DNA from 3 places in the Arthrobacter sp. PGP41 genome. Region 1 is predicted to be linked to each of the others. Evidence: riboswitches for the same ligand, from Rfam matches in the RefSeq annotation. Region 1 holds a riboswitch; each other region holds the start of a gene.
The links. A riboswitch is a leader RNA that binds a small molecule or an ion and turns the genes downstream of it on or off. The one in region 1 is predicted to bind S-adenosylmethionine.

Region 1 (10,498 bases):
ACCGGCGCCCGTGCGCTCCCTATCTACCAGACCACGTCCTTCGTGTTCCCCAGTGCGGAAAGCGCCGCCAACCGCTTTGCCCTTGCTGAACTGGCGCCGATCTACACCCGCATCGGCAATCCCACCCAGGACGCCGTGGAACAGCGGATCGCGAGCCTTGAAGGCGGGTTGGGAGCACTCCTGCTGAGTTCAGGACAGGCAGCTGAGACCTTTGCTGTCCTTAATATCGCCGAGGCGGGGGACCACATCGTTGCCAGCCCCAGCCTGTACGGCGGAACGTACAATCTTTTCGCCCACACCCTGAAGAAGTTCGGAATCTCCGTGACCTTCGTGGCGGACCCGGACAATCTGGACCAGTGGCGTGACGCGGTCCGGCCAAACACCAAGCTGTTCTTCGCCGAAGCGGTGTCCAATCCCCGCCAGGACGTCCTGGACATCGAGTGCGTGTCAGGCATCGCCCATGATGCCGGCGTGCCCCTGATCGTGGACAACACCCTGTCCACCCCGTACCTGATCCGGCCCCTGGAATGGGGAGCGGACATCGTGGTCCACTCGGCTACGAAGTACTTGGGCGGCCACGGGTCCGCAATCGCCGGCGTAATTGTGGACTCCGGCAAGTTCGACTTCGGCCAGGACCCTGCCAAATTCCCGGGATTCAACACCCCCGACCCCACGTACAACGGACTGGTGTATGCCCGGGACCTTGGCAAGGACGGGGCCCTGGGCGCCAACCTCTCCTACATCCTGAAGGCCCGCGTCCAGCTTCTCCGCGACCTGGGCTCGGCAGTGTCGCCCTTCAACGCCTTCCTGATCGCCCAGGGCCTGGAAACCTTGAGCCTTCGGGTGGAACGTCACGTTGCCAACGCCCTCGAAGTGGCGCGGTGGCTGGAAGGGCGTGACGACGTCGAGTCCGTCGCCTACGCCGGCCTGCCCTCCAGCCGGTGGTACGAGCGGGGCCGCAAGTACGGGCCCAGGGGCACCGGCGCGATTGTGTCGTTCAACCTCGCCGGCGGAGCCGAAGCCGGCAAACGATTCGTGGACGCGCTGGAACTGCACTCCCACGTGGCAAACATCGGCGACGTCCGCTCCCTGGTGATCCACCCGGCGTCGACCACCCACAGCCAGCTCTCTCCGGAGCAGCAGGTGGTGGCCGGGGTCACTCCGGGCCTGGTGCGGCTGTCGGTGGGGATCGAGCACATTGACGACATCCTGGCGGACCTGGAAGCCGGCTTCCGTGCTGCCAAGGAGGCAACCGGAGCCTAGCAGCACACGGCCGCCCAGCACGGCGGCAAGCCGGGGAAGTCACAACCAGTCACACTCTTGGCGGCAGGCAGGGGCTGTTTCGTACACTCGAACCAGGTCATGAGTGCCAGTGACAGCCCCGGCTTGCTGGCCGGCAACCCTCCTTCCGCGGTGGGGTGCCCCGGGTGAAGACCTGGCCTGCCGGTCATTCGACGGCGGGCAAGCGCGTAGAAGAGGTCTTGCCATGACGGTTACCGTCGCCCGTACTACCGTTCCCGAACATGGGATTGTCCGCTATGCCTCCATCGGGGGACTGCAGCTCGAGGCCGGCGGCTACCTGCCGGACGTCGTCCTCGCATACGAGACATGGGGAACCCTGAACGAGGACGGCAGCAACGCCATCCTGATCGAACACGCCCTGACCGGCAGCACCCACGTGACCCGCGGCGACACGGACGAAGAAGGCTGGTGGGAACAGCTGGCCGGCCCCGGCGCGCCAGTGGACACGGACAAGTTCTTCGTGGTGTCCATCAACATAGTGGGAGGCTGCTACGGGTCCACCGGTCCGTCCTCGCCCGCGCCGGACGGAACGCCCTGGGGTTCGCGCTTTCCACTCGTGACCCTGCGGGACAGCACGGTAGCGGAAGCCCGGTTGGCCGACCAGTTGGGGATCGGGAGCTGGTTTGCCGTGCTGGGCGGTTCCATGGGCGGGGCACGAGCCCTGGAATGGGCCATCACGTTCCCGGACCGCGTGCACCGCTGCGCGGTCATCTCCGTGGGGGCCGCCAGTACTGCCGAGCAGATTGCCTTCGCCCAGGCACAGACCCTCGCCATCCGCCAGGACGCGAATTTCAACGGCGGCGACTACTACGGCGGTCCTTTCCCGGAGGACGGGCTTGCCCTGGCGCGGCGGATCGCCCACATCACGTACCGTTCCCCGGGGGAGCTGGATGGACGGTTCGGCCGCGCGCCGCAGGCCCCCGAATCCCCGTTCCAGGGTGACCGGCTCGCTGCCCGCGGACGCTACCAGGTGGAGAGCTACCTGGACCACCAGGGCAACAAGCTGGTCCGGCGGTTCGATGCCAACAGCTACATCGCCATCACCGAGGCCCTCATGAGCCATGACGTGTCCCGGGGCCGCGGGCCGCTCGAGCAGGCCTTGGCCCGCTCCGGGGCGCGCTTCTTTGTGGCTGCCGTGGATTCAGACCGGCTCTACTTCCCGTCCCAATCCCGCGAGCTGGCGCGGGCACTCCCCGGGGACGTGGACGTCCACCTCATCGAGGCGCCCATCGGACACGACGGCTTCCTCACCGAAATCGGCCAGCTGGGCAGCCAGCTGCGGGAGCACCTTTCGGCATAACATCGCGCCCCGGCGCCGCGGAATGTGCATTATTGCAGACAGCCTCTGCATGATTCGCCGTTGAGCTCGGCGTCCAAGCGGTCCATACTCGTTGGGACCCGGCGGTTCGTGTCCAAAATCACACGCACCCGCCACAGCCTGTCCCAGTGGTGTCGAAGACGACGCCGAAGGAGTTCACTAATGAGCACGGAAAGCTCCGCCGCACGGCGGCCAGAGGAAACCGACGTCAAGGCCACAGGCCTGAGGAAAGTGGTCACGGCCTCCATGGCCGGCACCGTGGTTGAGTGGTATGAGTTCTTCCTCTATGCCTCGGCCGCCACGCTGGTGTTCGGCAAGATGTTCTTCCCCAATTCAGGGACGGAACTGGACGGCATCATCGCCGCCTTCGTCACCTATGCCGTAGGTTTCGTTGCCCGCCCCATCGGCGGCATCGTCTTCGGCCACTTCGGTGACAAGTTCGGCCGCAAGCAACTGCTGCAGCTGAGCATCATCCTGGTGGGCGTTGCCACCTTCCTCATGGGCTGCCTGCCCACCTTCGCCCAAATCGGTTACTGGGCCCCGGCCCTCCTGGTGTTCCTGCGCTTCGTGCAGGGCTTCGCCGTCGGCGGCGAATGGGGCGGCGCCGTGCTGCTGGTGGCCGAGCACAGCCCCAACAAGTCCCGCGGGTTCTGGTCCAGCTGGCCGCAGTCGGCGGTGCCCATGGGTAACCTCCTTGCAACCGGTGTGCTGTTCACCCTGTCCTCCACCCTGTCCCAGGAAGCCTTCCTCGGCTGGGGCTGGCGCGTGGCCTTCTGGCTCTCCGCAGTCATCGTGATCATCGGCTACTACATCCGCACCAAGGTCCAGGATGCGCCGATCTTCATCGAGGCACGCAAGGAAGTCACGGTTGAGCACAAGGGCTACGGCGTGGCCGAGGTCTTCCGCCGGTACCCGCGCGGCGTCTTCACCGCCATGGGCCTGCGCTTCGCGGAGAACATCCTGTACTACCTCGTGGTGACGTTCTCCATCACCTACCTGAAGGTCGTCGTCCAGACCGACACGTCCCGCATCCTGCTCCTGCTGCTGGTTGCCCACTTCATCCACTTCTGCGCTGTCCCGCTGGTGGGCAAGATGTCCGATTCGTTCGGCCGCCGTCCCGTCTACATGGCCGGTGCCATCCTCGCCGGAACCTGGGGCTTCTTCGCCTTCCCCATGATGGACACCGCCAACGAAATGATGATCCTGGCGGCCATCACCATCGGCCTGCTGTTCCACGCGCTCATGTACGCCGGCCAGCCGTCCATCATGGCGGAAATGTTCCCCACCCGGATGCGGTACTCGGGCGTTTCCCTCGGCTACCAGGTGACCTCGATCGTGGCCGGTTCGCTCGCGCCGATCATCGCCAGCTCCCTGCTGGGCAGCTTCAAGTCCTCCGTTCCGGTGGCGTTCTACCTGCTGGGCGCCTGCGTGGTAACAGGGCTTTCGGTCTTCTTCCTCAAGGAAACGCGCGGCATCTCCCTGCACGACGTCGACGCCGCCGATGCCAAGGGCACGGCAGACCTCCTGGCCGCCCAGAAGAAGTAGCAGCGGCAGGACAGAACAACACCCATGCACCGCAGCTGCCCGGACCCGCCCATCGCAGGTCCGGGCAGCCGCATGCCAGCCCCACATCACTTCGACGTCAGGACCCGCCATGCGAGCAGCAGTTCTTTACGCCACCGTCCCGTCCGGCACCAACTACACCGAGGCAAAGCCACTGGCGGTCCAGGAGCTTGAGCGCCCCGAACCCCGGGCCGGGGAGCTGGGGGTGACCATCACGTATTCGAGCCTCTGCCACTCCGATCTGTCTGTGGTGGACGGGTCCCGCGTCAGGCCGCTTCCCATGGCGCTGGGACATGAAGCGGTGGGACGGGTGGACGCCGTCGGCGAAGGCGTCACCGACGTCACCCCGGGAGACCACGTGGTCCTCGTGTTCGTCCCCAGCTGCGGCGGCTGCCGTGCCTGCCGGGCTGGCCGTCCCGCGCTGTGCCACCGTGCGGCGGAGGTCAACGGATCGGGGGACCTCCTGCATGGCGAGGCTCTGCTGCGGACGCCGGCGGGGGAGCGGATCAACCACCACCTGGGGGTGTCGGCCTTCGCCGACTACGCCGTGGTGGCCCGGGAATCCGTGGTGGCTATTGACGACGACGTCCCGGACACGGTTGCCGCAATGTTCGGTTGCGCCGTGCTCACCGGAATGGGGGCCGTGCTCAACACGGCGGCTGCCCAGCCCGGCCAGGCCGTGGCCGTTTTCGGGCTCGGCGCCGTGGGCCTTTCGGCCGTCATGGCCGCGGCGCTCGCGGGAGCATCCGCCGTGATTGCCATCGATCCTAACGAGGGCAAGCACGGGCTCGCCCTGAAGTGCGGCGCAACCGCCGTTGGAACCCCCGACGACGCCCCCCGGCTGATTGCCGAAGCCACCGGTGACGGCGTGGACATCGCCGTCGAAGCCGTGGGATCAGCCCGGGTCATCGCTGCGTGCCTGGAGCACGTGACGCGCGGCGGCGCCGTCGTCTCAGTGGGGCTGCCGCACCCCACCGCGGAACTGACTGTCCCCGCGCTCCAGTTCGCGGGGGCGGGGAAACGGTTGCTCGGTTCCTACATGGGTGATGCCGTGCCGGAGCGGGACATTCCGCTGTACCTGCAATATTGGCGCGAGGGCAGGCTTCCCGTTGAGCTCCTTCACACAGACACCCGGCCGCTTGACGAGATCAACGAAGGCCTCGACGCGCTCGCCGCGGGTCAGGTGGTCAGGCGGCTATTCCGGGCCTGAACAGGCCCAAGGCGCCCGGAGCCTATGCTGCCAGCAGGTCCTGGCGCTCCGCCACTTCCTCCTTGAGGGCGGTAATCACGGCCTGCACCCGGGCGGACCGCAGCGATTCCGGCCGGGCCACCGCCCAGATGGGCATCTGGCGTTCGAAGGCGTCGGGGAGCACCGGGACGAATTCAGGGTTCCGCGCCACCATGAAGTTGGGAAGCAGCCCGATGCCTCCGCCGCGGCGCACCGCCTCAACCTGGGCAAAGATACTCGTGGCCTGGAAGCTGGACTTCGGCGTCGGCAGCTGCGAGGACCGGTGGCCCAGTTCGGCAACCTGGAGGGCCGACTCGACGTAAGAGACGAAGCCATGCTGCCCCACGCCGTCGGGCGTTTCCGGCAGGCCGCGGGCGGCCGCGTAGGCGGGACTGGCGTAGAGCCTGAGGAAGTAGTTGGTCAGGAAGATGGTCTGCGCGTTGCTCACGTCGGTGCGGCCCACCACCACCTCCAGGTCCACGCCGGAACGGTTCTGGCTGACCTTGCGCGTGGCGCTGAGCATCTCCACATCCAGCTTCGGGTGCCGCTGCTGGAGCCGGACCAGCGCAGGCGTTACGAATTCGGCGCCAAAGCCGTCGGAGGTGCTGATGCGCACCATGCCGGACAGGGCGTCCCGGTCCTGGCCCGTGACGGCGGCCAGCGACCCCAGAGTTTCCTCAATAGTCTCCGCCGCAGCGACGGCCGACGCGCCGAGTTCCGTCAACTCCCAGCCATGCGGGCTGCGCTCCAGGGTCCGTCCGCCCAGCTGCTTGTCCAGGGCGAGGATCCGGCGCGAGATGGTGGTGTGCGTGGTGCCCAGCGTTTCAGCGACGGCGTTGAAACGCCCCAGCCGGGCCACGGTCAACAGAATCAGCAGGTCGTCCGGACTTGGAAGCCGCGCCACCGCATCCCTTTCATTCGTGTGCATCAGTGCACATACCATCTGTGATTTTTCCCCTTGATTGCACTGTAGCAGGGTGTGATGGTGGACACGGACCTCCCGGCCGCCCTCGGCCGGATGCACAGCAAAGGAGCTTATGCCATGGCAGTTGTCGGTTGGATCGGGTTGGGAAACATGGGCGGTTCCATGTCCGGGAACCTCGCGAAGGCGGGGCACGACGTACGGGGGTTTGACCTCAACCCTGCCGCGCTCGCCGCAGCGGAGGCCGGAGGGGTGAAGCCGGTAGGGAGCATCGCCGAGGCCGTGGCCGGAGCGGACGTCGTGTTCACCATGCTTCCGAAGGGCGAGCACGCCAAGGCCGTCTACCTGGGCGGGGATGGCGTGCTGGCGCATGCCGACGCCCGCACACTGCTGGTGGATTCCTCCACCATCGATATCGCCGCAGCGAAGGAACTGCACGACGCCGCCGCTGCCGCCGGCTTCCGCTTCGTGGACGCCCCCGTCTCGGGCGGGATGAGCGGCGCCAAGGCAGGGACACTGACATTCATGGTGGGCGGTGAACCGGGAGCCGTGGCCGACGCCACCACCTACATCGGACCGATGGCCGCCAACATCATCCCCACCGGCGGAGCCACCACCGGCCAGGCGGCCAAGATCTGCAACAACCTGATGCTCCTGATCAATCTGGCCTCCACCGCCGAGGGAGCCGTGCTGGCGGACCGGCTCGGCCTGGACAAGAAGGTGTTCTGGGACATCGCCTCCGTATCCTCCGGCGACAGCTGGGCCCTGCGCACCTGGTACCCCGTACCCGGCGTGGTCCCCACTGCCGCCTCCAACAACGATTTCGAACCGACGTTTACGGCCGAACTGGCGAACAAGGACATCGGCCTGGCCATCAGCGCTGCCGAGGACACCGGCACGCCGCTGGAAATCGGCAAGCACGTCCAGCAGCTCTACCAGCGCCTCATTGACGCAGGCGAGTCCGGCAAGGACTGCTCCATGATCATCAAGCTCGTTGACGGCTCGCTGGATTCAGAAAAGTAGAAGAGAGACATCATGCAGACCATTCCGCATTACATCAACGGCAACCGCATTGCCGACGCCGAACGCTTCGGCCCCGTCTTCAACCCCGCCACCGGGGAACAGGAGAAGCAGGTGGCCCTGGCTTCCGCGGCCCGGGTGGAGGAAGCCATTGCCGCTGCCAAGGCCGCGCTGCCGGCCTGGCGGGCAACGAGCCTGGCCAAGCGGACCAACATCTTCTTCCGCGTCCGCGAGATCCTCACCCAGCGGAAGCCCGAGCTGGCGGCCATCCTGACCAGCGAGCACGGCAAGGTACTCTCCGACGCTGAAGGGGAGATTTCCCGCGGCCTGGAGAACATCGAGTTCGCCACCGGGCTGTCCCACATGCTCAAGGGCGAACGCGCAGAGCAGGTGTCCAGCGGCGTGGACGTCCACTCCGTCAGGCAGCCTGTGGGAGTCGTTGCCTGCATCACCCCGTTCAATTTTCCGGCCATGGTGCCGCTCTGGATGATCGGCAGTGCCTTGGCCTGCGGCAATACCGTGCTCCTGAAGCCCAGCGAAAAGGATCCCTCCTCAGCCGTGTTCATCGCGGAGGTCTTCGCGGAGGCGGGCCTGCCTGCCGGTGTGCTGAACGTGGTCCAGGGCGATAAGGAGGCTGTGGACGTCCTGCTCGAGCACCCGGACGTCAAAGCCGTCAGCTTCGTGGGCTCAACGCCCATCGCGCAGTCGATCTACAAGCGCGCAGCGGACCACGGCAAGCGGGTCCAGGCCCTGGGCGGCGCCAAGAACCACATGGTGGTCCTGCCTGACGCGGACCTGGACATGGCAGCGGACGCGGCCATTTCGGCGGCCTACGGCTCCGCGGGTGAGCGCTGCATGGCGGTCAGCGTGCTCGTCGCCGTCGGCAATATCGCCGACGACCTCGTCGCGGCCATCAAAACCCGGATGGCCACCCTGAAGATCGGTCCGGGCACCGACCCTGCTTCGCAGATGGGCCCGCTGATCACCGCCGAACACCGCGCCAAAGTTGCTTCCTACGTGGCAGGTGCTGAAAACGAGGGCGCCACGGTGGTTGTTGACGGGCGCTCGCAGCAGTTCGATTCAAACGGGTTCTTCATCGGCGTCAGCCTGGTGGACCACGTGAAGCCGGGAATGAAGGTGTACGACGACGAAATCTTCGGCCCCGTCCTGTCCGTGGTCCGCGTGGACACCTACAGCGACGCCGTCCGCCTGGTCAACGACAACGAGTTCGGCAACGGGGTTGCCATCTTCACCCGCGACGGCGGCGCCGCCCGGCAGTTCGAGTTCGACGTCGAGGCGGGCATGGTGGGCGTCAACGTGCCCATCCCGGTACCGGTGGGCACCTTTTCCTTCGGCGGCTGGAAGAACTCGCTGTTCGGGGACACGCACATGTACGGGCCGGAGAGCATCCGGTTCTACACCAGGGGCAAGGTGGTCACCACGCGGTGGCCGGACCCTGCCACGTCCGTGATTGACCTGGGCTTCCCGCAGGTGGACTGAAACCAGCGGCATCCCGAAACAGCAACGCGGGGTCACTTCACGCCCGTCCGAGACCGGATATCGGGCATGAAGTGACCCCGCGTTGCTTTAGCGGGAAGGCTAGCCGTTCATGATTTCGCCGCGGCGGGTCATGTACTCCTCCACGGAAAGTTCCCCGTTGCTGTACTTCTCATCAAGTTCGGCAAGCTTGCGGGCGCGGTAGCCCTGCGGGGCCGACGGCGGCGGGGGAGTCGCCGGGGCCGCAGGCTGCTGCGGGGCTTCTGCGTGCGGGGCCGGCTGTACGGGCGGCAGGGGCTGGCCGTACGGCGGAAACTGCTGGTCCATCGGCGGGAGCGGCGCGGGCCGGTCAAGCTGGCGGAATCCGCCGCTGAAGTAGTCCTGCTGGGTGAAGCCGTCCCGGGGCTGCTTGCTCTGCGGGCCGTTGGAGCCGGGGAAGATTCCGCCGCCCGGGAACTGTTCGGGGTACCGTCCGGAGAAGCTTTGATCCTGGTTGCGGCGGGCCACGGACTTCCGGTACATCCGCATGGCCATCGGGATCAGGAATGACAAAATGATGATCCAGAAAAACAAGTTGCTCACGGTGCCGTGCCTCTCATGTGTGTCCTTCCAGCTTAGCCCCGTAGCGGACGCGGACGGCCGGGAGCGCGAGGAAAGCGGCGTACCGGTCCACGGCCTCCTGGACTGCGGCTGACAACACTGCCGCCGGCAATGGCGGTCCCGGAGAATCACCTGGACCAGGGAGCCGGATATCAAGCTCGCACCTGCGGGGAAGCAGCGTGTGCCGCCAGGACCCCACCATCCGCCCGTCCAGCAAAACCACGTGCATCGGTTGGCCTTGGAAGGGGAAGGCCGGGACGCCACCGCCCATATAGTGCCGGGTAGCGGAGTAGCCCATGATGTATTCGTCGTAGCACTGGATCAGGTCGATCCGTGGCCCGGCCTCCGCTGCAGTGCCGGCAGGGCGAACGGCGGCGTCTGCACGGTGGTAGTGCACGACGCCGTCAATCGCCGTTTCGGCGAGCGTTGCGGGCTGTGCCGCCAGGGTGAGTTTCAGGCCCTCCCGCACCTCCGTCATTGTCAAACCCGACCAGTCCGCGCAGTCCTTGACGGTGGCGGGACCACGGCTGGTGAAGTAGCGCCGGGCTAATTCAGCCAACGCTTCCGCGCGGGTGGGGCCCGGCTCCGGTCCGGCCGGAACCCGTTCGTCGAACAGCGCATACGTCTGCTTTAGGGCACCCCCGGCGCTGCGCACCGGCGTTCCGCTCACCAGGACGCCGCTGATTTCGGCGTGCATGACCAGGTAGGCGAGCTCCAGGCCCTTGGCCGCAAACCCGGCTTCCCGCAGTTTTTCGGCGAGGCCTTCGCGCGGAAGGTGGTTTCCGTCCTCGACTGCCCGGGCCAGGACCTGCGCGCTGCGGGCGGCCGTTGCCGCGTCAATGCCGGTGCGGCGGTAGGTCGGGGCATTGGCCTGCCCAAGCCGGGGCGCCGACAATGCAAGGAGCCACCGGAGGTCCTCCCGGTGGACAAAATGCCAGGTTGGCCGGAGGATGTGCGTGCGCAGTATCCGGCCGTCGGCCACGGCCTGCTCGATGTCCAAGGCGGTAACGGGTGGATTGGCGGTGCCTGACACGCGCTGCGCCAGGCT
Region 2 (10,498 bases), 1.4 Mb from region 1:
GGCGCCTCTTTGGTGGCCGTCAGCATCGCAGGCGTGATGATTGTGTGCGCCATCCTCCTGATCGCCACCACCATCAGGCTCTCCGCCTTCAGCCGCCGCCGCGAAACGGGCATCATGCGCCTGGTGGGCGCCTCCAAGACAGTGATCCAGCTTCCCTTCATCCTGGAAGGTGTCATTGCCGCCGTCATTGGGGCGGCGTTGGCCTCCGCCACGCTCTGGGCCGTGGCCCACTTCTTCCTGGGTGACTACATGGCCCAGCAGTACCCGGACACAGCCTTCATCTCCGCCGGCCAGACGCTGATCCTCGCGCCGGCGCTGATAATCCTTGGTGGATCCTTGGCTGGAATTTCGTCTCTCTTGACCTTGCGCAGATACCTTCGCGTCTAGGTATGCAAACCGAACAAGGAATGCCCATGAACTTAACGGACCAAACGTCGCCGCGACACCGGCTGAACAGCCGCCGCATGGCGCACCGCAAAAGCATTCTCAGCGGCCTGCTGGCAGTCGTCCTTGCCGCGGGCCTGGCCTCCTCCACAGCCCCGGCCTTCGCTGACGAGCTGGAAGACAGGCAGCGGGCGCTGGAAGCGGAGGCGGCCCGCGTCCAGCAGTCCCTGGAATTCGTCGATTCGCGCATTGCCAAGGCGGCCAGCGACCTGGTGATCTACCAGGGCCAGTTGCCTGGCGCGCAGCAGGCACTGCTTGAGGCCCAAGGGCGCGTGGCCGGTGCCGTCAAAGAGGTGGAGGCGCTCTCCGCCCGCGTGGACATGGCGCAGCAGAACAAGGCCAAGATCACCCAGCAGCTTGAGACGGACAAGCAAAAGATTGCAGACACCAAGAAGCTGATCGGCCAGATCGCCACGCAGGCCTACAAATCCGGCGGCGTACCGTCCAACCTGTCACTTTTCTTCGGGGCCAACAACGGCGGCAGCCTCACCGAAACCATGGACCTGGCGGACCAGGCCATGCGGAGCCAAAACGCCGCCATGGACAAGCTGTCGCAGCAGAACGCTACCAACGTGAACTCCGAAGCCCGGCTCCAGGCCGTGGAAGCCGAGATCAAGGACCTCAAAGCCAAGGCTGACGCAGCCCTCGAGCGGGAGAAGGCGGCACGTGATGAAGCAGCCGCCCGGAAGGAAGAAGTAGACCGCCTGATCGCCGACACTACCCGCCTCGACGCCGAACTCCAGGCGGCCAAGCCCGGCATCCAGTCCCAGCTCGCAGGTGTGCAGGCCAGCCAGAACGCTGTGGCCGCGGAAATCCAGGAACGCGACAGGAAACTCCGCGAAGCCTGGGAAGCCGAGCAGCGCCGGCTGGCGGCGGAAGCTGCCGCAGCTGCCGCGGCCGCCGCGGCAGCGAGGAACCAGCCGCCGCCCCCGGTGCAGCCGTTTGTGCCGCCTATTGGATCGCCGTCGGCCTTTGGTCTCCGGCACCCTTTTGATGGCAGCGTTCCCATCACGTCCGGCTTCGGCTGGCGGGCGACGCCGCCGGGCACCATCGACTTCTACGGCCAGGGCGGGTACTTGCACACCGGCATCGACTTCGGCGCCGCCTGCGGCACGCCCGTCTATGCGGCAGCGGCGGGAGAGGTCTTCAGTTCGGGCTGGAGTTCCGCCGACGGCGGCGGCTGGCGGGTCAAAATCTCCCACGGCCTGGTCGAGGGCAACACCCTGAACACCATCTACTACCACAACGCCAGCATCGTGGTGTCGAACGGGCAGCGGGTCTCGCAGGGGCAGCTTATTGCCTACTCGGGCAATACAGGGAACTCCACTGGCTGCCACGCCCACTTTGAAACCTGGCTGAACGGCACCGCCGTGGACCCGATGCGCCTGCTGTAGCGAGGCGCGCGGCCTGCCGTAGACTGGTATGACTCCGCGCCGGCTGGGCCGGCGGACATCCGATTCTTGAACTGAGGAGCTTTCCCTTGCCTAAAGAAAGTGGCCGTAAAGTGGTGGCCACCAACCGTAAGGCCCGGCATGACTACCACGTGCTGGATACTTACGAGGCTGGAATCGCGCTCATGGGCACCGAAGTGAAGTCCCTGCGGGAAGGCCACGCCTCCATGGTGGACGGGTTCTGCACCTTCTACAACGACGAGCTGTGGATGGAGGCCATCCACATCCCCGAGTACAACCAGGGGAGCTGGACGAACCACGCCGCCCGCCGCCGCCGCAAGCTGCTGCTGCATCGCGAGGAGCTCATCAAGATTTCCCACAAGGTGCGGGAATCGGGCTACACCATCGTGCCGCTGCAGCTGTACTTCGTTGACGGTAAGGCCAAGGTGGAGATCGGCGTGGCCCGCGGTAAACGCGAGTACGACAAGCGCCAGACCCTCCGCGAGCAGCAGGACAACCGTGAGGCGCAGCGTGAGATGCGGGAACGCAACCGCCGCCGCTAGGAAGCCGCCGCGGGGAATGAATCCCGCGGATCATGCGTTACTATTGGTAGTCCGGAGGGGAAGCCCGCCGGTTTGGTAACAAAATACGGGGATGATCGGTTTCGACGATGTTAGTCGCGACAGGTGAAGCGGGCCGAGGATGCAGAATTATCTCGTAAACGCTGTCTGCAAACCAATAAGTGCCGAATCTAAGCGCACTGACTTCGCTCTTGCTGCCTAAGCAGTAAGACAGTCCGTCAGCCCGAGGTTGCTATCGCCCCGGATCCTGGCGTCATTTAGATAGCCACTGCTGCTTACCCCCGTCATCGGGGTGAGCGGGACTCTTAGATGACTGGGCCCGGATCAGCCAGCTGTTTGCAGCATGGCTGGGGCCGAGAAAATCCGACGCAAACTGCGCCCGGAGAAGCCCTGACAACACGACATCGGACGGGGGTTCAATTCCCCCCATCTCCACATTTTGAAAAGCCGCAAGGCACACGGAAAGACCCGCACATCCCGTCCGGGTCTTTCCGTGTTTAAGCGCTTGGCCAGAAGGAACGGCTGTTCACCGACGGCGTAGCCCGTCCGGGACTAGCCGCCGCTGGCCTTGGGTTGTCCCCTATAAGATCCGGCGTCGCGGACCCGGCTGGCCCGGGCCAGCCGGAGCAGCCAGGAGGTGCCCCATGAACCAGATGCGCGAGCCGAGTCCAGAAGTGTTCGACGACGGCCTGCTGGACTCATATTCGGAGACGGTCATGCGGGTGGCTGAGACCGTTACGCCGCACGTTGCGGCCATAGAAATGACCAGCACCCGCCGGAACGGCCGGTTCCGCATGGGAGCAGGTTCCGCGGTCCTCTTTACCGAGGACGGCTATCTCCTGACCAATTCCCACGTGGTGGCCGGCACCAGTAAGGGCCATGCCGCATTTGCCGACGGCAGCCGGACCGATCTCGAACTCGTGGGCGTTGATCCCTTGTCGGATCTCGCCGTGGTCCGCGGCAAAGCACCGAGGGTGGCCTCCGCCCGGTTCGGCGATGCCGAGACACTGCGTGTTGGCCAGCTGGTTATCGCAGTCGGGAATCCGCTCGGGCTGGCAGGATCGGTCACGGCCGGAGTGGTCAGCGGCCTGGGCCGTTCCATTCCGGTCTGGGCGGGCGGCAACCGGCGGGTGATCGAGGACGTCATCCAGACCGACGCGGCCCTTAACCCAGGCAGTTCCGGCGGCGCCCTGGCAGACGCGCACGGCAGGATCGTGGGCATCAACACGGCGGTGGCCGGCGCCGGGCTGGGCCTTGCCGTGCCCATCAACACCACAACACGGCGAATCATCGCAGCCCTGCTGAACGACGGGCGGGTCAGGCGCGCCTACCTTGGAGTGGTCAGCACCCCCATCCGGCTGAACGCCAGCGCAGTGATCAGGACAGGCCAGCGGGAGGGGCTAAGGGTGGTGGAGGTGCTGGCCGGATCACCCGCAGGCCGCGCGGGACTGCAGGCGGGCGACATCATCCTCACAGCCGGAAGCCGCGCCGTCAGCAACGCTGAGAGCCTGCAGAAACTGCTGTTTGCCGATGCAATCGGCCAGCCGCTGCAGATCAGGGTGCTGAGGCACGGCAGGGAAGAGGACGTCGTCGCCGTACCCGAAGAGATGCAGGCAAACGGTCAGTAAAGCTACCGGCGCTTCTTCAAGTGGGCCACCGGGTCCTGGGCGCCCTCAGGGTTCTTCGCCTTCTTTTCGGCGCGTTTTTCCTTGATGGTCTTGACCGGCTTCTTTGCCAGGTTCTGGTGGGGTGTTTTGTCAGGCATGGCGTGCTCCTTACAGCAGTGGGACGGGCTGCGTCCCACTTCGTAAGTTACGCCTAATCAGCCCCGAATGTAATGGCCCGGAATGGCCCGAATCAGTCGGGAACAGGTACGTCGGCGATGCCCACAAAACGTGTCCCAACGCCGTCGAACTCGCTGCGGACGTAGCCTTCGCGCACGCGGGGAACCTCTTCTGGAGTATGGTGCCCGCACACCACGTAGGTGAAGTCCGGCCACCATTTCTTGGGGCGGGCGGCTTCCTCGTAACCGCAGACTGCGCATTCCAGGTGGACCCACACAGGGCGTTTGCCGGTGCGGTTTGCGCGGGACTGGACCAACCAAGGCGGCGGGCTGTCCAGGATTTCACCCAGCTCGGCCTCCGTCATCCACTTCGGAAGGCCATGGCGCTGTGCCATCTCCATCGGTACATCAAGGGCAATGGCCGCGTCGCGTCTGCTAATCATCACCATCCACGATACGGGAGCCCGCCAAATCAGCGCCTTGCCACCACAGCTGAAAAGACAGCCAACGCTAGGACATCATGGCAATCCCGGCAGCTGCGGCACCAAAACCCAGGACCAGGTTGGCCGCGAGATTCGCTGCGGCAGCGCCGAATCGTTCCTCGCTGAGCAGCCGCACCGTGGCCGTGGTCCACGAACTGAAGGTGGTCAGCCCGCCGGCCAGGCCCGCCGCCAGGATGGCCTGCCATTCGGCACCAAGCCCCAGCCCCGCAGTGATGCCGTGCGTTGCACCGATGATGAAGCAGCCCGCCACGTTTACCAGCAGTGTGGCCCAGGGCCAGTGCAGCCTCCCTGCGCTGCCTGCGGTGCGTGTACTGCGGGTGGAGCTATGGTGCGCAAACCAGCTGTCCACGCCGAAGCGGAGAAGGGCGCCTGCCACGCCGAATATTCCTACCATGACCGCCGCGATCATCGGCGGACCCCGGGGCGCCGGCCAACAAATTTCCCGGCCCGCCACCCCGCGCCGGCGGCCGCAAGTCCAAGGAGCAGCGACAGTGCGAGGTAGGCGGCCCACACAGCATGCTGCCCGGCCCGGGCCAGCTGGTCCACGGAAAAGACCACGGCCGAGAATGTGGTGAAGGAGCCCAGCAGGCCAGGCCCCAGTCCGGCCCGCAGCCAGAAGGCAGTCTGCGGCCGGGCCATCCACACGGTGGTGAGGGCGGCCAGGACAAAGCTGCCGGCCACGTTGATGCCCAGGGTGGCCCAGGGAAAGGCACCGGGCAGTTCAGGAAACGCAACAGCCAGGCCGTACCGCAGCTCGGTGCCGATCAGGGCGCCGGCCGCCACCGCAAGCCAGGCGCGCAGCCCTACGCCGGGAGTCTTCAGCCGGCTCACACCCTGGGCAAGTCAGCGTCCCCGAGGAGGCAGCCGGGGTGGGGATGATCGCTGTGCACCCACAGCGCCGACGTAACCTCGTCAGCGAGGTCGTAGTTCCGTTCGCGGCCCGAATTGCTGATCCGCACCACCAGGGCGCCGCCGAAGGGCCGGCGGCCCACCACCTCAACTTCGGCGTCGAGGTCTATCTCTTCGGCGGCGAGGTAGCGCAGCAGTTCCGGGTTGTCGTCGCTGATCCGGGTAATCCGCCCGGTGTGGCCCTCATCGAGTTCACCCATAAGGTGCGCTCGGGGCATAAACACTTTGCCATCCGCAGTGGGAATCGGATCGCCGTGCGGATCCCGCTGCGGGTTGCCCAGCTTGGCTGCCACCCGTTCTATGAAGATGTCCGAGACGGCATGCTCCAGCAGTTCGGCTTCGTCGTGCACTTCGTCCCAGCTGTACCCCAACTGCTGGACGAGGTAGGTCTCGATCAGCCGGTGGCGCCGCACCATGGAAAGGGCAAGCCGGAGCCCGGCGTCGGTGAGCCTGATGGCACTGTACGGTTTGTGATCCACCAGGCCTTGGTCCTTCAGCTTGCGGACCATTTCCGATACGGAGGAATTGGCCACGCCAAGGCGCTGCGCGAGCTGGGAGGACGTGATGGGCTTGTCCTGCCATTCGGTGAATGAGTAGATGACCTTGACGTAGTCCTCGATGGAGGAGGAGGGCGCGCTGGTCTTCACGGGACCAAGCCTACCGGCTCGCCGCCGCCATGCGGGGAGTAGCGGGGCAGGGAGTGGCGGGCATTCATGCCCTCACCGCCCGCCAGGCCAGTGTCAGGTATGGCAACTCCAGTTCCTCGCCCGGCGCATGTCCCAGGTGCTCATGCAGGTACCAGTCGAGGTTCGCCAGTACTTTCGCCCGGGTGGCCTCGGCCGCACGGAGGTAGTAGCTGCGCGACTTTGTCAGCTCCATCAGGTCCGTGGTGGTGACGGAGTCCCGCCAGTGCGTAAGGTGGCCTTCGAGCCCCTCGAACTCAGGGCCCACCAGCGGCCGGAAACCGGGTTTGTAGACATCCCCTGCGTGCATGATCCTCGAGAGCCGGTGGACCCAGGGGACGGACGTGTCCAGCTGGTTCCAGACCAGGCCAAGAGTTCCCTGCGGGCGGAGGACGCGGGCCAGTTCCGTGCTGGCCCGCAGCGCATCGCACCAGTGCCAGGCCTGGGCCACGGTGACGACGTCGAACGCTGAATCAGGCAGGCCGGTGGCCTCCGCGGCGCCCAGGACAGCCGCGGCGCCGGGATAGTGTTCCGCCAGTTGCCCGAGCATGTCGGCTGAGGGGTCCACCGCGGTGACAGAGAGACCAAGGTCCAGCAGCAGTTCAGTGAACTTGCCGGTGCCGGCACCGACATCGAGCGCATCGCGGGCGCCCTGCGGGACCAGCCACTGGGCGGTCTCCGGGGGATATCCGGGCCGCACCTGCTGGTAATGCTTGCCGCCATCCTGGAAGCTTTGGCCCAGTTCCCGGCGTCGGCCATGATCCAGCTTGGGGCCACCCCGTGCCACGCGTGGCCTCCTTCGTCAGGTCTCGTTGCTACCTTCCGAATTTACCGCACCCGCGCCGGTGTCGCGGATGGCCGCCTTCAGTCGTGCCGCACGTCAGTCGTCGATGCAGGGGGCGGCGCCGGCCGTTCCCGGCGTGTTGGGAGCCCAATGCGGGTATGTGCGGTTGTCGTTGGCGGGAACCCAGCGGCCCGCATCCACCACATAGTCCCAGCCGAGCCCCTTGCTCCGCAGCTCACGGATTCCTGCCAGGAGCCGCTGGGCATCGTCAAGCCGGGATCCCACGCCGAAGCTGGCACGGAGGGAACCGGACGGCAGGCCCAGCCGCTTCAGCAGCGGGTGGGCGCAGAAGCGGCCGTCGCGCAGGCCCACGCCATGCTCTGCTGACAGGTACGCCGCCACGAGTCCGGCGTCGTATCCTTCCACCGAGAAGTTGACCACCCCGATGGTGTCGGTATCCGGGTTCGTGTCCTTGAAAATCTGGTGGACAGTCACGCCGTCGATTCCCTGCAGGCCTTCCACCAGGTAGGAACGGATGGCTGATTCGTGTGCGTGCCAGCGGTCCTGGTCCAGCGCAGCGATGACCTGCGTCGCACGGGCCAGGGTAGCCGCTCCCAGTACGTTCGGTGATCCGCCCTCGTGGCGGGCCGGACCCGTTGCCCAGCTGACGCCGTCGAGCCTTGCCTCCTTGACGGCGCCGCCGCCGGCCAGGTGCGGTGTTCCGGCGTCGAGCCAGTCCGGCCGCCCCACCAGCACGCCGGCCCCAAAAGGCGCGTAGAGCTTATGCCCCGAGAAGGCGATGTAGTCGACGTCGTCAGCGGTGATGTCAATACGGCGGTGCGGCGCCAGCTGCGCCGCGTCCACGACGATGCGCGCGCCGTGCTCGTGGGCGAGTGCGGCGAGGGCACGGATGGGAAGGATTTCGCCCGTGACGTTGGACGCGCCGGTGACGGCGAGCAGGCTTACGCCGCCGTGCTGCAGTTCGGCACGCACGGCCTCAACGGTCCCTGCGATGGTATCGGCCGCCACGATGCTGCGGTGGGGGACACCCTGCCATGGCAGCAGGTTGGCGTGGTGCTCAATGTCGAGGTACAGGACGTCGCCGTCGGCCTGGCCGTCCGTGCCGGGCAGGCAGCCGGCCAGCAGGTTGAGGGAGTCGGTGGTGTTCCGGGTGAAGATCACAGAATCGTCCGGGCGGCCGCCCACGAACTCCCGGACGATCGCACGGGAATTCTCGTAGACCGAGGTGCTGATCTGGGAGGCGTAGCCCGCTCCGCGGTGCACGCTCGCGTAGAACGGCAGGATTTCGTTGAGGTAGGCGGACACTACGGACAGCGCCGGCGCGGACGCGCCGTAGTCCAGGTTCGCGTACCGCACGTGCCCGCCATGGATCAGGGGAGCCTGGATTTCCGCGCCGGTGACTGCCGCCAGGGGACGGCCGGCTGCGGCATGGTGCTGGTCGAAGCGGGCTTCCGGTCCGGGCTGTGCTGCGGCTTCAGGCTGGATTGCGGCGTTGGGGGAGACGGTGGCTGTTGTCACAGAGACCTCACTTTGAAACAGGACTCCGCTGGGGGAATCCGCGCTTGCCGCATCCGTTCCGGACCGGCCTGGTCGTCACCCGGGGCACCCCACCGCGAATGGAGGGTTGCCGGCCAGCAAACCGGGGTTTAGCGCTGGCACTCGTGACCTGCTTAAGAGCGTAGAACATAGCCTGTGCAGGCTAAAAGCCCGCCGGAATGTTAAGGGCTTTGTTACGTGCACTTGAAAAGGGCTGCATTAGCCGAAGATAACGACGGCGGACGCCTCCTTTCGGAGGTGCCCGCCGTTGATTGTTCGGAAGAGGAGGGTCAGAGGAGGTCGTCCAGGTCCGGGTTCAACCGGCGCAGCACCTCCGAGTGCAGGATGGAATTCGTGGCCAGTGCGTTGCCGCCGAACGGGCCGTCCTCGCCTTCCAGCGATGTGAATCGGCCGCCCGCTTCAACCACGATGGGCACCAGGGCGGCCATGTCGTAGAGGTTGAGTTCGGGCTCGCAGGCGATATCCACCGAGCCCTCCGCCACCATGCAGTACGACCAGAAGTCCCCGAACGCCCTGGTACGCCACACGTCCTCCGTGAGGCCCAGGAATTCGTTGAGGTTCCCGCGCTCCTTCCAGCCGCCAAGGCTCGAGTACGAAAGGGAAGCGTCGGACAGTCTGGAGACGTTGGATACCCGGAGCCGGGTTGCGGCTGCCAGGGAACGTCCCATATAGGCGCCCATGCCCTTGGCCGCCCACCAGCGCTTGCCCAGTGCGGGGGCACTCACTACGCCCACCACCGGCTCGCCTTCGTCCACGAGGGCGATCAGGGTGGCCCAGACCGGAACGCCGCGGACAAAATTCTTGGTGCCGTCGATGGGATCGATGATCCACCGCCGCGCGCCATGGCCGGTGCTGCCGAACTCCTCGCCGAGTACGGCATCGCGCGGACGGGAGCGGGAGAGCTGGCCGCGGATGGCTTCCTCGGCCGCCTTGTCCGCATCGGTGACCGGCGTCAGGTCCGGCTTGGTCTCGATGTGGAGGTCCAGCGCCTTGAAGCGGCTCATTGTCTGGTCGTCCACAGAGTCGGCCAGGACGTGGGCCAGGCGCAGGTCATCGTTGTAGCTCGAAGCGGGTTGGATCATGGTTCCAAACTACCGTCTGCGCGCCGTTCTGCCGGGAACCCGGCCCTGTCAGTTGACGCTGCCCAGCTCCTTGGCCTCCTGGGCTTCCATTCGTGGGTCCGTCCCCAGCAGCCGCCGCAGGGAGGCCAGCCTTGCTGCACCGGTGGGCCCGGCATGGCCCCCCGCTACCCATGCATCCAGCCCGCAGTCCACTGCGATGGCTGTGTGCTTGCAGCCGCGCTCGCAGTCATCCGTGCCGGGGGAGAGGTCCGGGAACGAACGCAGGATCCGGTCCGGGTCCACGTGGGCCAGGCCGAAGGAGCGGATGCCGGGGGTGTCGATGATCCAGCTGCCCGAAGGCGCGTCCGCGAGGCGCAGGGCGAGGGCGGACGACGATGTATGCCTTCCCCGGCCGGTTACGGCGTTCACCCCGCCGGTGGCCCGTTCGGCTCCGGTCAGCGCATTCACCATCGTTGACTTGCCTACGCCGGAATGCCCCAGCATGACTGTTACTTTCCCGTCGAGGTAGGTCCGGAGCTCCGCGACGGCGGTCCTGTCCAGGCGGGCGGACAGGCCGTCGTCGGAACGGGCGTCCACGCCCGAGGCCTGCGCATCCGCAGTCCGGCTGATGATCACCGGGAAGTCCAGGTGGGTGTAGTTGGCCAGCAGCTCCGCGGGATCCTTGATGTCCGCCTTGGTGACCAGCAGGATCGGCTCGATACCGGCGTCGTAGGCGGCCACCAGGGCGCGGTCGATGAAGCCCGTCCGCGGCTCGGGGTTG
Region 3 (10,498 bases), 1.7 Mb from region 1:
CATCGTTCGGGTAAACGCTCTTCGGCGGCTGCTGATTAGGCCGGATAACCGGGGCGCTTAACTCATTTATGATATAAACTTGAGTATGACGCAGGAAACCGCTGAACACGTTGCCGCCATGTTGAGGGATGCCCGGGCCGAGAAGGGCTGGACCCAAGGACAGTTGGCTGCCGAGCTGGGGACGAGCCAGAGCGCCGTTGCCCGCATGGAACAGGGCAAGCAGAACCTGAGCCTGAAAATGATCCAGCGCCTTGAAGCGATCTTCGACAGGAGCATCGTGAACGTGGGCAAGCCGCAGATGACCCACCTGCGCGTTGAAGGCGGGCGCACCCTTTCGGGTTCGGTGGACGTCAACAGCAGCAAGAACGCCGGAGTGGCTTTGCTGTGCGCCAGCCTCATCAACCGGGGAACCACCATTCTTCGCCGCCTTGCACGCATCGAAGAAGTGAACAGGATCGTTGAAGTCCTGACCAGCATCGGTGTGGAATGCACCTGGCTCAACGACACCGACCTGCGGCTCCGCCGCCCGGCGGTCCTGGACCTGGGCGCGATGGACGTTGACGCCGCACGCCGCACGCGGAGCGTCATCATGTTGCTGGGACCCCTGCTCGCTGAGTCAGCCAGGTACAAGCTTCCGTATGCGGGCGGCTGTGATCTTGGTACCCGGACGGTGGAGCCGCACATGCAGGCACTGCGCCAGTTCGGACTCTCGGTGGAAGCGACGGCGGGCTTCTACGAGGTGCAGGCCCCGTCCGCGGACACCCGGGACCGCTCCTTTGTCCTGACTGAGCGCGGCGACACCGTCACCGAGAACGCCATCATGGCCGCAGCCCACCGCGAAGGCACCACTGTTATCCGGAATGCCAGCCCCAATTACATGGTGCAGGACCTCTGCTTCTACCTGGAGATGCTGGGGGTGGTTATCGAGGGGGTGGGGACCACCACCCTGAAGATCACCGGGCGACCATCAATCGATGCCGAGATTGAGTACTTCCCGTCGGAGGATCCCATCGAGGCCATGAGCCTGATTACCGCCGGGATTGTCACCAACTCGGAGGTGACCATCCGGCGCGTGCCGATCGAGTTCATGGAAATCGAGTTGGCAACCCTGGGGCAAATGGGGCAGCAGTTGGAGATCTCGGGCGAATACACGGCCCGCAACGGCCGGACCCGGCTGGTGGACGTCACCACCAAGCCTTCCGAGTTGCGTGCTCCGGAGGACAAGATCCATCCGATGCCGTTCCCCGGGCTAAACATCGACAACCTGCCCTTCTTTGCGGTCATCGCGGCGAACGCCCATGGCCAGACCATGATCCACGACTGGGTGTACGAAAACCGCGCCATCTACCTGACCGAGCTGAACCGGCTGGGCGCCCAGGTGCAGCTCCTTGACCCGCACCGGATCTACGTCAACGGCCCCACCAGGTGGCGCGCCGCCGAGGTTGGCTGTCCGCCAGCGCTCCGCCCGGCAGCGTGCCTGCTGTTGGCGATGCTTGCCGCGCGGGGAGTGTCCGAGTTGCGGAACATCTATGTCATCGAGCGCGGCTACGAGGACCTGGCGGAACGGCTCAACACCATCGGGGCGAAAGTGGAATACTTCCAGGACTAACCATTCACGCTTCGTCATGAAGTGCTGTTGACCCTCAATTTCGTCCCTGTTGTCGGAGAATGTCGGTATGCGAACTTTCGGCGTCGAGGAAGAGCTCCTGATCGTTGATCCGGAGAGCGGGGAGCCGCTTGCCCTGGCGGACGCGCTGCTGTCCGGCCGCCGAATGGCCGCCGACGACGCGCCGGACGACCCCCGCCTTCTGGAGACGGAAGACAAAACCGTTTACGACGACGACGAAATGGGCCTGAGCGCCGAGCTCAAGCTGGAACAGATCGAAACCCAGACCCGGCCCTGCCTGGAGTACCGTGAACTCCTGGAACAGATCCGCGCCGGGCGGGCACTGGCGGATAAGGCAGCCCAGAAAAACCATGCCCGGGTGGCAGCCCTGGCCACCTCGCCGCTGGGCTTGGCCAGCCACACCACTCCGGACCCCCGCTACGCGCGGATGCTTGAGCGCTTTGGCCTGACCGCCCAGGAGCAGCTGACGTGCGGCTTCCATGTGCACACCTACATTGAGTCGCACGACGAAGGCGTGGCCGTCCTGGACCGTATCCGTGACAAGCTCGCCGTCCTTACCGCCTTGAGTGCCAATTCACCTTTCTGGAACGGCATCCAGACCGGCTTTGAGAGCTACCGGACCCAGGCCTGGAACCGGTGGCCGACGGCCGGGCCCACGGGTATCTATGGCACTTACTCCGCGTACCGACGGGTGGTCACGCGGCTCCTGGACAGCGGGGTCATGCTGGATGAGGGCATGTTGTATTTTGACGCCCGGCTCTCCCGCAACCATCCCACGGTGGAAGTCCGCGTAGCCGATGTGTGCCTCCGCGCTGAGGACGCCGCACTTATTGCTGTCCTGGTGCGCGCCTTGGTGGAGACTGCGAGCCGGGAGTGGCAGGACGGCGTCGATCCTGCCCCCGTGCCCACGGTGCTTTTGCGCATGGCATCCTGGCAGGCGAGCAGTGCGGGCCTGTGCGGGGAACTGCTTGACTTTGGCACGTTCCGTCCGGCGAGGGCTGCTGACGTGGTGCGCTCGCTGGTGGACTACGTCGCCCCGGTACTGCAGGAACAGGGCGAACTTGCCCTGGCCCGGCAAGGGGTGGAGGACATCATTGCGCGCGGTACAGGAGCTGCCGAACAGCGGAGGGTCCGGGACAAAGTCCTGTCCGCGTCGCAAGGCGGAGACCTTGGCTTCGATGCAGTGGTAAAGCACGCAGTTGACGTGACCATGCGCGGCGGGCTGGATCTTTCAAAGGTGGACGAAGCCCCGGAACTGCTGCGCGTCAGGCAGTCCTAGCGGGCAGTGGTTTGGGGGCAGAAAGGCGTAGGTTAGGGGACCGAGACGAATTCGCTGAGCCAGAGGTGCCATTCCGGAAACGGGTCCTTCGGCAGTTCGTCTTCGGAAGGGCCAGGGTCTTCGGGCACATCGAAATCCGGGAGGTCCAGGTCCTTCACCAGGTCAAACTCTTCCGGCAGTGCAAAGCACGCAGGTACCTCAAGGTCGTCGGGCATGTTGAAGTACTCGGGCACGTACAAGTCCTGACTCTTCGGCCTAGCCGCTGAAGATGCGTTCCGTAGTCCCGCATGCCCTTCCGGCCATCGTGGTGGTTCCCAGTCCTGGTGTTCGCTTGTGTAGTGGCGGCCGGTGGGTGAGGTCCAGCCGGGTGGTTCGTCCTTGGTGGCTGGTGTGGGTTTCCAGGCGCTGGTGTGCCGGAGTTTGTGGTGTTTCGGGCAGGGCTGGCCGAGGTTGCTGATCCCGGTGGTGCCGCCGTTGTGCCAGGCGAGGAGGTGGTCGGCCTCGTTGTCGAGGGAGTGGTTGCTGCAGCCGGGGAAGGGGCATTTGCCGTCCCTTAGCCTGAGCCAGTTCCGCATCGCCTTGCTGACCCGGTAGCTGGTACGGCCGATTTCCAGCGGCGCCCCGTCCCGCGGGTCCACCAGCACCCGGTAGAAAGAGTTCGCACCGCCGGCGACGAGATCCCGGGCCATGGACGCCGGGATGGGCCCGTACCCGTCCAGCATGGCCGGTTCCCCGGTGAGGCCCATCAGCGAGAACACGGGCACGGTGACCAGGACCTCGGCCCGGGGCGAGGCAGTCCCGTTGCCTCCGCTGCCGGTGCCGCCGAGGAGCCCTGCGTTGAGAAGCCCTGCGGCGAAACTGTCGGCCCTTAGCTGGGTCAGGGTGCGGGCCTCGTCCGGTCCCTGCAGGCCCCGGGAGAGTGCCGTGAGCCGGTTCCAGACCGCCGAGGCCTGGTCCGCGGGAAGGTACGCGGCAATCCAGGCCATCCCGTCATTGTCCGGCCAGTATTCCACCCGCCGGTCCGCCGCCGACTTGGCGTGCCGCTTCTCCAGGCTCTCCGGATGGTGCCGTTCCCGCCAAGTACGGGCCTTGGCCTTGAACCGGTAGGCGGGCATCTCCCCCATCGGACACCCGCGCACCGCACCAGGTGCCTCCACATCAGGTGCCTCCACGTCAGGTGCCTCCGGGTCCAGGAAGTGCGCCTCCAGGGCCGCTGCCGCGGACGGGTCAAGGCGTACAGCCTGGTCCACCATGGTCCGCGCATGTGCCCAGGAGATGGTCCCGGCCTGCAACGCCGCCAGCGTCCGGGGCAGCGAGGTGGTCAGCGCATGGGCTTCAGCCAGCAAAGCACCGGCGGCCCGATCACCGATGGCCAGCGCACACCCGACCTCGGCCACCAGGCTCCGGTCCTGCGCCGTAGCCTCGTAAGGGGATCCGGGCGGAGGATTCATCGCCCTTGTGGCCCCGGCCAGGACCGCCGCAGCCAGCGCCTTCGCCGCCGCCAACTTCGCTTCCGACCGCGCCACCCCGCCCAGGACGTCCAAGGCCGCATCAACAACCCGCTGCAACGGATCATCACCGAGAACGCCGGCGTCACCGTCACCGGAAGCGGCAGGCCCGCCTTCGCCAAAACAACCGGAAGCGGAGTAACTTTCACCAAGCGCAGCCATAAACGCAGCGACAGAAGCGTCAACCGCTTCCTCCGCCTGCACCACCGCCGCGCTCGATTCCATACCTCCATCATCGTGAGGGGGTCCGACATTATTAGGCCGTACTAAGCCCTTCATGAAATACTTTTGAATCTTTTTGTGCCATCTATTCGGGGAAGCGGCGTCCTAGCCTTTCCGGGACAAAATGCCGGTTGCAGGTGCGACGAGCTGTGGTGCCCTGCCAACGTCCCGTGCCATACTCAGCGCGTGACGGCGTCGTATTCCTTTAAGGCCGGGTTGTGGCTCTATCCCGGGGAAGCCGGTTGGCATTTCCTGACCCTGCCGGTCAACGTCGCGGACGATATCCGCGCGCGAACCGCTGGCCACAGCAAAGCCTTCGGTTCGGTCAAAGTTACGGCGGAAATCGCCGGCCAGGCATGGCAAACCTCGCTCTTCGCGGATACCAAGACCGGCACGTACCTTTTGCCCGTCAAAAAGGACATCAGGGACAAGGCAATGATTAGCGCCGGTGACGAAGTAGCCGTCCACCTTTCCCTGCATAACCTTTGAGGCCCGGGCCGCGGCTCGGCCCGGGTGCCGCAGCCGGACTGCTAGATCTGCTTCAGCGCCTGCTCCAGGTCGCCAATCAGATCGTCCACGTCCTCCAGCCCCACCGAAAGCCGCACCACGCCGTCGCTCAAGCCAATGGCGGCCCGGCCCTCAGGTCCCATCGCCCGGTGCGTGGTGGTGGCAGGGTGCGTGATGAGCGACTTGGCGTCGCCCAGGTTGTTGGAGATGTCGATGATCCGCAGGCCGTCCAGCAGCGCAAACGCCGCCTCCTTGCCCGAGCGCCCGCCGGAGGGGGCGAGTTCCAAGGTGAGGACCGTTCCGCCGGCGCTCATCTGCTTTGCGGCCAGCTCGTACTGCGGGTGCGACTTCAGGAGCGGGTACTTCACCCAGCTGACGGCAGGCTGTTCCTCCAGCCATTCCGCGAGGCGCAGGGCTGACGCCGAGGAGTGGTTGACGCGCAGCGCCATGGTCTCGAGGCCCTTGGTCAGGACCCAGGCGTTGAACGCGGACAGCGCCGGTCCGGTGTGGCGCATCAGCTGCTTCACCGGCCCGTCAATAAACTCCTTGGTGCCCAGGATGGCGCCGCCCAGCACCCGGCCCTGGCCGTCAATGTGCTTGGTTCCCGAGTAGACAACCACGTCGGCGCCGAACTGTCCGCACCGCTGCAGCAGGGGTGTGGCAAAGACGTTGTCGACGACGACGGTGGCCCCGGCCGCATGCGCCAGGTCGCTGACGGCAGCGATGTCCACGATCTCCTGCATCGGATTGGACGGCGATTCGAAGAAGACGGCGGCGGTGGGCTGGGAGAGGGCCTCGCGCCACTGTTCCAGGTCCGGACCGTCCACGAAGACGGTCTCCACGCCCCAGCGGGGAAGGATTTCGTTGAGGATCACGAAGCAGGAGCCGAACAGCGAACGAGCCGCAACCACGCGGTCCCCGGCAGCCAGCAGCGCACCCAAGGCGGTGAACACCGCGGACATGCCGGACGCCGTCGCAAAGCACGCCTCCGTGCCTTCCAGGAGGCGGAGCCGCTCCTGGAACGTGGCCACGGAGGGGTTGCCGTAGCGCGAGTAGACAAAGCGTTCGTCCTCGCCCGTGAAGGCCCGCTCCGCAGCGGCGGCGGATTCGTATACAAAACCGGAGTTCAGGAAGACAGCCTCGCTGGTTTCCTGGAAGTTGGTGCGGTCCAGCCCGCCGCGGACGGCCTGGGTGTCGGGGCTCCAGCCGGCGGCGTCTTCGTTGAAGGTCACTAGTTCTTTCCCAGGTTGGTCGGCAGGCCGCGGTTCTTCCAGCCGTTGACGGTACGTTCTCCGTAACGGTCCGGCTCGCCCTCAAAGCCCTCCAGGACGTTGTAGGAGGTGAAGCCGGCCTGCGTGGCGGCCATTGCGGCCGCGATGGAACGCTGGCCGGAACGGCACAGGAACACCAGTTCGGTCGACTTGTCCTCGGGCGCCTGCCGGCTAAGGTCGGTGATGAAGTCAGGGTTGGGGATTCCGCCCGGGAAGGTCCACTGGATGAACAGCGGATCGTTCTCGGTGGCCTTGGTGTCAGGAATGCCGATGTGGGCCCATTCGCCCTCCGTGCGCACGTCCACCAGGATGGCGCCCTGCTCGAGCTTTTCCCAGGCCTCCTGCGGGGTCAGGTCTCCGGCGTAGCTCATGCGTGGCCCTCGCCGTCGAAGTCGAGGTCATCGCCGGTGGACTCGAGGTCGTCAACAGCGTCCGCCACGGCAGCGTCCGCGGAAGCGATGGCTGAGGGCAGGACCACCGCCTGCGCCACGATCACACTGCTGCCGTTGAAGGTTGCCGCCGGGCTGCCGTGCAGGACATAGCCTTCCGCCAGCGCGGCGGAGATCCGCTCGCAAAAGGCCCGGTCATCCGGCCCGCTGATGAGGCGGTACGACAATTTCTCTTCAGGGGCAGGTGCGTCAGACACGACGGATCTCCTTCTCTCACGCTTGCAGCTCGAATGGGTCGATATGCCGAGTGTTCACCTGAGGCACCCCGCCGCGAAAGGAGGGTTGCCGACCGGCCAGTCAGGGCTTGGCGCCGGTACTCATTACTCCCCAAGAACGTAACACTTGCCGCCCGGCCCCGCACCGCCGCCGTCGTCATGTTGCGTAACTGAAGTACCCAGGGCGCCGCAGTGGAGCCTGGCCGCCGTCCGGCATCTTCATCCAAAGTACGACGGCGGCTCCTCCTTGGGTGTCAGGGCACCGTGCGGGACCTGGGGGAGCGGCAGCATCAGTTGATGTAGCAGTAGGTGCCGCGCCCAAAAGGAACGGCGTGGACGCCGTGCCCCAAGGCACGTGGTCCACGCCGGATTCGTTTCGACGCTGGTGCTTAGACGAGGCCGGGGTAGCTGGCCAGGATGTAGTCGGCAGCAGCGGGGCCTTTCATGCGCAGCCCTTTGCGGCCGTGCCTGATGCGGCAGTTCATGGCTATCCAGAAATCGGACTCGGGGCCGGGCTGCTGCTGGTTGATGAAGCACCAGCTGGTGTACAGGCCATAAAGGCGGTCCCGGTCGAGGGTGGCGTCGGAGGCCTGGTCAATGTAGGTGGCTTCTTTGAGAAAGAGATCGAACTGCGAATGCGCCATGACGGCTTCCCTTCGCTACGTGCGGTGGTGCCGCCGTTCGGCTACAGCAGCGGACCTCAATGCCGTGCACGGGGCATCGAGTGTTGAGAATGCCCGCGGAAATCAGGGGCTAGGTGAAATCAAGGGCTACGGGGCGGTGTCACGGCCGCATCTACAATGTAGACTTTACTCGTAGACAACCAATTCGGCAAGCGAATGGATTACCTATTCGGGTAAGAGGGCTTGCTGCCTTCCAGGACGGAAATCATGGCCTCCCCGAAAACCCAGTCCCCCGCCGGGCCGGCCCAAAAGCAAAAGCTGAGCAGGCAGCTCGTGCTGACCAAGGCGCTCGAAGTCGTTGACGAGGAAGGTTTGGAGGCGCTGACCATGCGCCGCCTTGGCCAGGAGTTGGGCCGGGACCCAATGAGCCTTTACCGCTATGCGGAGAACCGCGCCGCACTGCTGGACGGCGTCACCGAACTGGTGCTCAACGAACTCACTATCCACCCCGAAGATCCCGATTGGAAAGCCCAGCTGCGCCGCATCGCGCACGACCTTCGGAATCTTGCGCTCCAGCACCCCAATGTGGTGCCGCTGCTCGTGACCAGGCCGCTCTCCACCCCGCTGGGGCTGCGGCCGCTGGGCACGCTGCGTCCTCTCGAGCAGATCCTGTCCCTGCTGATTGGGGCAGGGTTCAGCCCCGCGGATGCCCTCCACGTCTACCGCGCTTACTACGGCTTCCTCTACGGCCACATCCTGAATGAGCTGCAGGAATTCGTTGTGGACCCGGAGGAAAACGAAGTGCTACTGCGGCTGGGACTGCACCGGTTGCCTGCCAAGGAGTTCCCGCGGCTGCGTGCGCTGGCCCCCGCCCTGGCGGACTACGAAGGATCCGCGGAACTCGACCAAGGGCTGAGTATCCTGCTCTCCGGCCTTGAAGCCCAACTGTCCCTTCAGGACGCCTAGCCAGCCGGCTAGCCCGCCGTCGGGGCAGGCGTTCCGGTCGGGTTATTCGAACGAGGCCCGCCGCTTGTCCTGTTGCCGCGTGGCCCAGACGTCCGGCCGGTTAACCTTGAAACGGCGGCCGGTCAGGGCGCGGGCTGTCAGGCGGATGTAGTTTGCCTTTTCTCCCGGCTGCCATGGCTCCAGCCCCAGTCTGTCCACGGCGTCCTTGTCCGCCTGGTCCTCGATGACCGCCGTATCGCCGCGCAGCACCACGCTCCAGGCCTCTTCGGTATGGGGATCGTAGCCGTCGATCTCCAGGGCGGCAGGCCTCTCTGCCAGGGCACTCCACAGCTTGGTGACGCCGGCGGTACGGAACGCGATGCTGCGGCGGTGCACTACGTAGTTGATCGGAAAGATCTCGGGGTGGCCGTCAACCACCAGTGCAAGGCGGCCGACAGTGTCATTGGCCAGGAGTTCCCAGCATTCGTCAAAGGTCAGGTTGTCATTCGGCTGCGTCTGCGAGTCCATGAACCACACCTTACGGCCACTTCCCCCGCCGGACCTAGGGTGCAGGGGCCGGAATCACGGGCCCCTTATTGGATGCCCGCGAACAACTCGTTCAGTTCGGCGGTCAGCTCCTTCTGGACGGACGGCGTGCCGATTTCCTTGCCGTCGATCCGGTTCACCGGCGCCAGTAAACGGACGCTGGAGATCAGCCACACGGCGTCGGCGTCCAGCAGGTCCTGCGGCTCAAGCGGGCCGTAGCCCAGTTCCCAGCCCGCAGCCTTCGCCGCGGTGAACAGCGCGCCCTGCGAGGTGCCTGCCAGGATGCCGCTGTCCAGCTGGGGTGTGATGAGGCGCTTGACGGAAGCGCCGTCGTCGGACGTTCCTGCGTGGGCCAGCAGCACGGTGGAGGTGGGCCCCTCCAGCACCCGGCCGTCGGAGGAGATGAAGATGACGTCGTCCGCGCCCTGTTTGTGGGCATGGCGCAGTGCGGCCATGTTGACCGCGTAGGACAGCGTCTTCGCGCCGAGCAGCAGCCAGGGGGCGCGCTCGGCGGCGCCGCTGTCGTAGCCACGGTCAAGGAGGATGACGTCGATTCCCGTCTCGCGCTGGCGCCGCGCCAACGCCCCGGTGGGGGACACCTGGACCCAGGCGGTGGGCGCCGCGGCGCCCTCCGCTCCGCGGGTCACTACCAGTTTGACGACGAGTTCGTCCTCGGCGGCAGAGGCGGCCGGATGCCGGGACCGGTGCTCGTTCAATGCAGTGGTGATGGCCCTGCGCCATCCGTCCTCAGCCGGGATAACCAGGTCAAGGGCGTCCGCGGAACCGGCCAGGCGGTCCAGGTGGGCCTGGATCTTCCGCACATTGCCGCCTACAGCCAGCATGGTTTCAAAGATCCCGTCCCCCCGGGTTGCGCCCTGGTCCGTGACCATGAGCTGGGGTTTGGAGGCATCGGCGAGCCGGCCGTCCGGGAACGCGGGATCGAGGAAAACGAGAACCACGGAAGCTGGAGAGGTCATGGCTCCAGCTTAGTGCGCTGCCGCAACGGATAAGCTGGGCAGAGCGCCCTGGCTGGAAACGGTCCGCCGGGAGCCCATCCTCCGGGGGTTAATTTCGTGTTGTGGCCATTCTCGCTTGCCGGCACCGCGCCGATGTGGGTGGTGGTGCTGCTGGGCGTCGCCGACCTCCTGATCAGGGTGCTGGCTCTGGGCATCATTCCGGGAAACAGGCGTCCCACCACGGCGATGGCGTGGCTGCTGGGCATCTTCTTCGTGCCGTTCTTGGGCATCCTGCTGTTCCTGCTGTTCGGCAACTTCAAGCTGTCCAGCCGCCGCCGGGCGCAGCAGGA

Region 2: another riboswitch for S-adenosylmethionine. It lies ahead of C3B78_RS12800 (aminotransferase class V-fold PLP-dependent enzyme); the one in region 1 lies ahead of metX (homoserine O-acetyltransferase MetX).
Region 3: another riboswitch for S-adenosylmethionine. It lies ahead of C3B78_RS18275 (DUF1737 domain-containing protein); the one in region 1 lies ahead of metX (homoserine O-acetyltransferase MetX).

What each region holds. Positions count from the first base shown of each region.
Region 1 is NZ_CP026514.1:1,409,506-1,420,003, forward strand. It holds gene C3B78_RS06340 (bifunctional o-acetylhomoserine/o-acetylserine sulfhydrylase) at 1-1,263, shown strand, start outside; SAM riboswitch class IV at 1,359-1,474, shown strand; gene metX (homoserine O-acetyltransferase MetX) at 1,487-2,602, shown strand; gene C3B78_RS06350 (MFS transporter) at 2,783-4,165, shown strand; gene C3B78_RS06355 (zinc-dependent alcohol dehydrogenase family protein) at 4,275-5,393, shown strand; gene C3B78_RS06360 (LysR family transcriptional regulator) at 5,416-6,339, opposite strand; gene mmsB (3-hydroxyisobutyrate dehydrogenase) at 6,454-7,356, shown strand; gene C3B78_RS06370 (CoA-acylating methylmalonate-semialdehyde dehydrogenase) at 7,369-8,853, shown strand; gene C3B78_RS06375 (hypothetical protein) at 8,953-9,432, opposite strand; gene C3B78_RS06380 (winged helix DNA-binding domain-containing protein) at 9,446-10,498, opposite strand, start outside.
Region 2 is NZ_CP026514.1:2,805,517-2,816,014, reverse strand. It holds gene ftsX (permease-like cell division protein FtsX) at 1-387, shown strand, start outside; gene C3B78_RS12845 (M23 family metallopeptidase) at 414-1,838, shown strand; gene smpB (SsrA-binding protein SmpB) at 1,925-2,398, shown strand; RNA gene ssrA (transfer-messenger RNA) at 2,486-2,854, shown strand; gene C3B78_RS12830 (S1C family serine protease) at 3,061-4,044, shown strand; gene C3B78_RS20250 (hypothetical protein) at 4,047-4,181, opposite strand; gene C3B78_RS12825 (hypothetical protein) at 4,274-4,642, opposite strand; gene C3B78_RS12820 (fluoride efflux transporter FluC) at 4,710-5,111, opposite strand; gene C3B78_RS12815 (fluoride efflux transporter FluC) at 5,108-5,533, opposite strand; gene C3B78_RS12810 (metal-dependent transcriptional regulator) at 5,530-6,258, opposite strand; gene C3B78_RS12805 (class I SAM-dependent methyltransferase) at 6,323-7,081, opposite strand; gene C3B78_RS12800 (aminotransferase class V-fold PLP-dependent enzyme) at 7,175-8,617, opposite strand; SAM riboswitch class IV at 8,653-8,766, opposite strand; gene hisN (histidinol-phosphatase) at 8,926-9,738, opposite strand; gene rsgA (ribosome small subunit-dependent GTPase A) at 9,787-10,498, opposite strand, start outside.
Region 3 is NZ_CP026514.1:3,977,111-3,987,608, reverse strand. It holds gene C3B78_RS18305 (UDP-N-acetylglucosamine 1-carboxyvinyltransferase) at 86-1,609, shown strand; gene C3B78_RS18300 (glutamate--cysteine ligase 2) at 1,677-2,906, shown strand; gene C3B78_RS18295 (HNH endonuclease signature motif containing protein) at 2,939-4,639, opposite strand; gene C3B78_RS18290 (DUF1905 domain-containing protein) at 4,823-5,125, shown strand; gene C3B78_RS18285 (O-succinylhomoserine sulfhydrylase) at 5,167-6,375, opposite strand; gene C3B78_RS18280 (rhodanese-like domain-containing protein) at 6,375-6,785, opposite strand; gene C3B78_RS18275 (DUF1737 domain-containing protein) at 6,782-7,060, opposite strand; SAM riboswitch class IV at 7,074-7,188, opposite strand; gene C3B78_RS18270 (hypothetical protein) at 7,468-7,722, opposite strand; gene C3B78_RS18265 (TetR/AcrR family transcriptional regulator C-terminal domain-containing protein) at 7,969-8,667, shown strand; gene C3B78_RS18260 (pyridoxamine 5'-phosphate oxidase family protein) at 8,710-9,174, opposite strand; gene C3B78_RS18255 (aminodeoxychorismate lyase) at 9,240-10,169, opposite strand; gene cls (cardiolipin synthase) at 10,302-10,498, shown strand, end outside.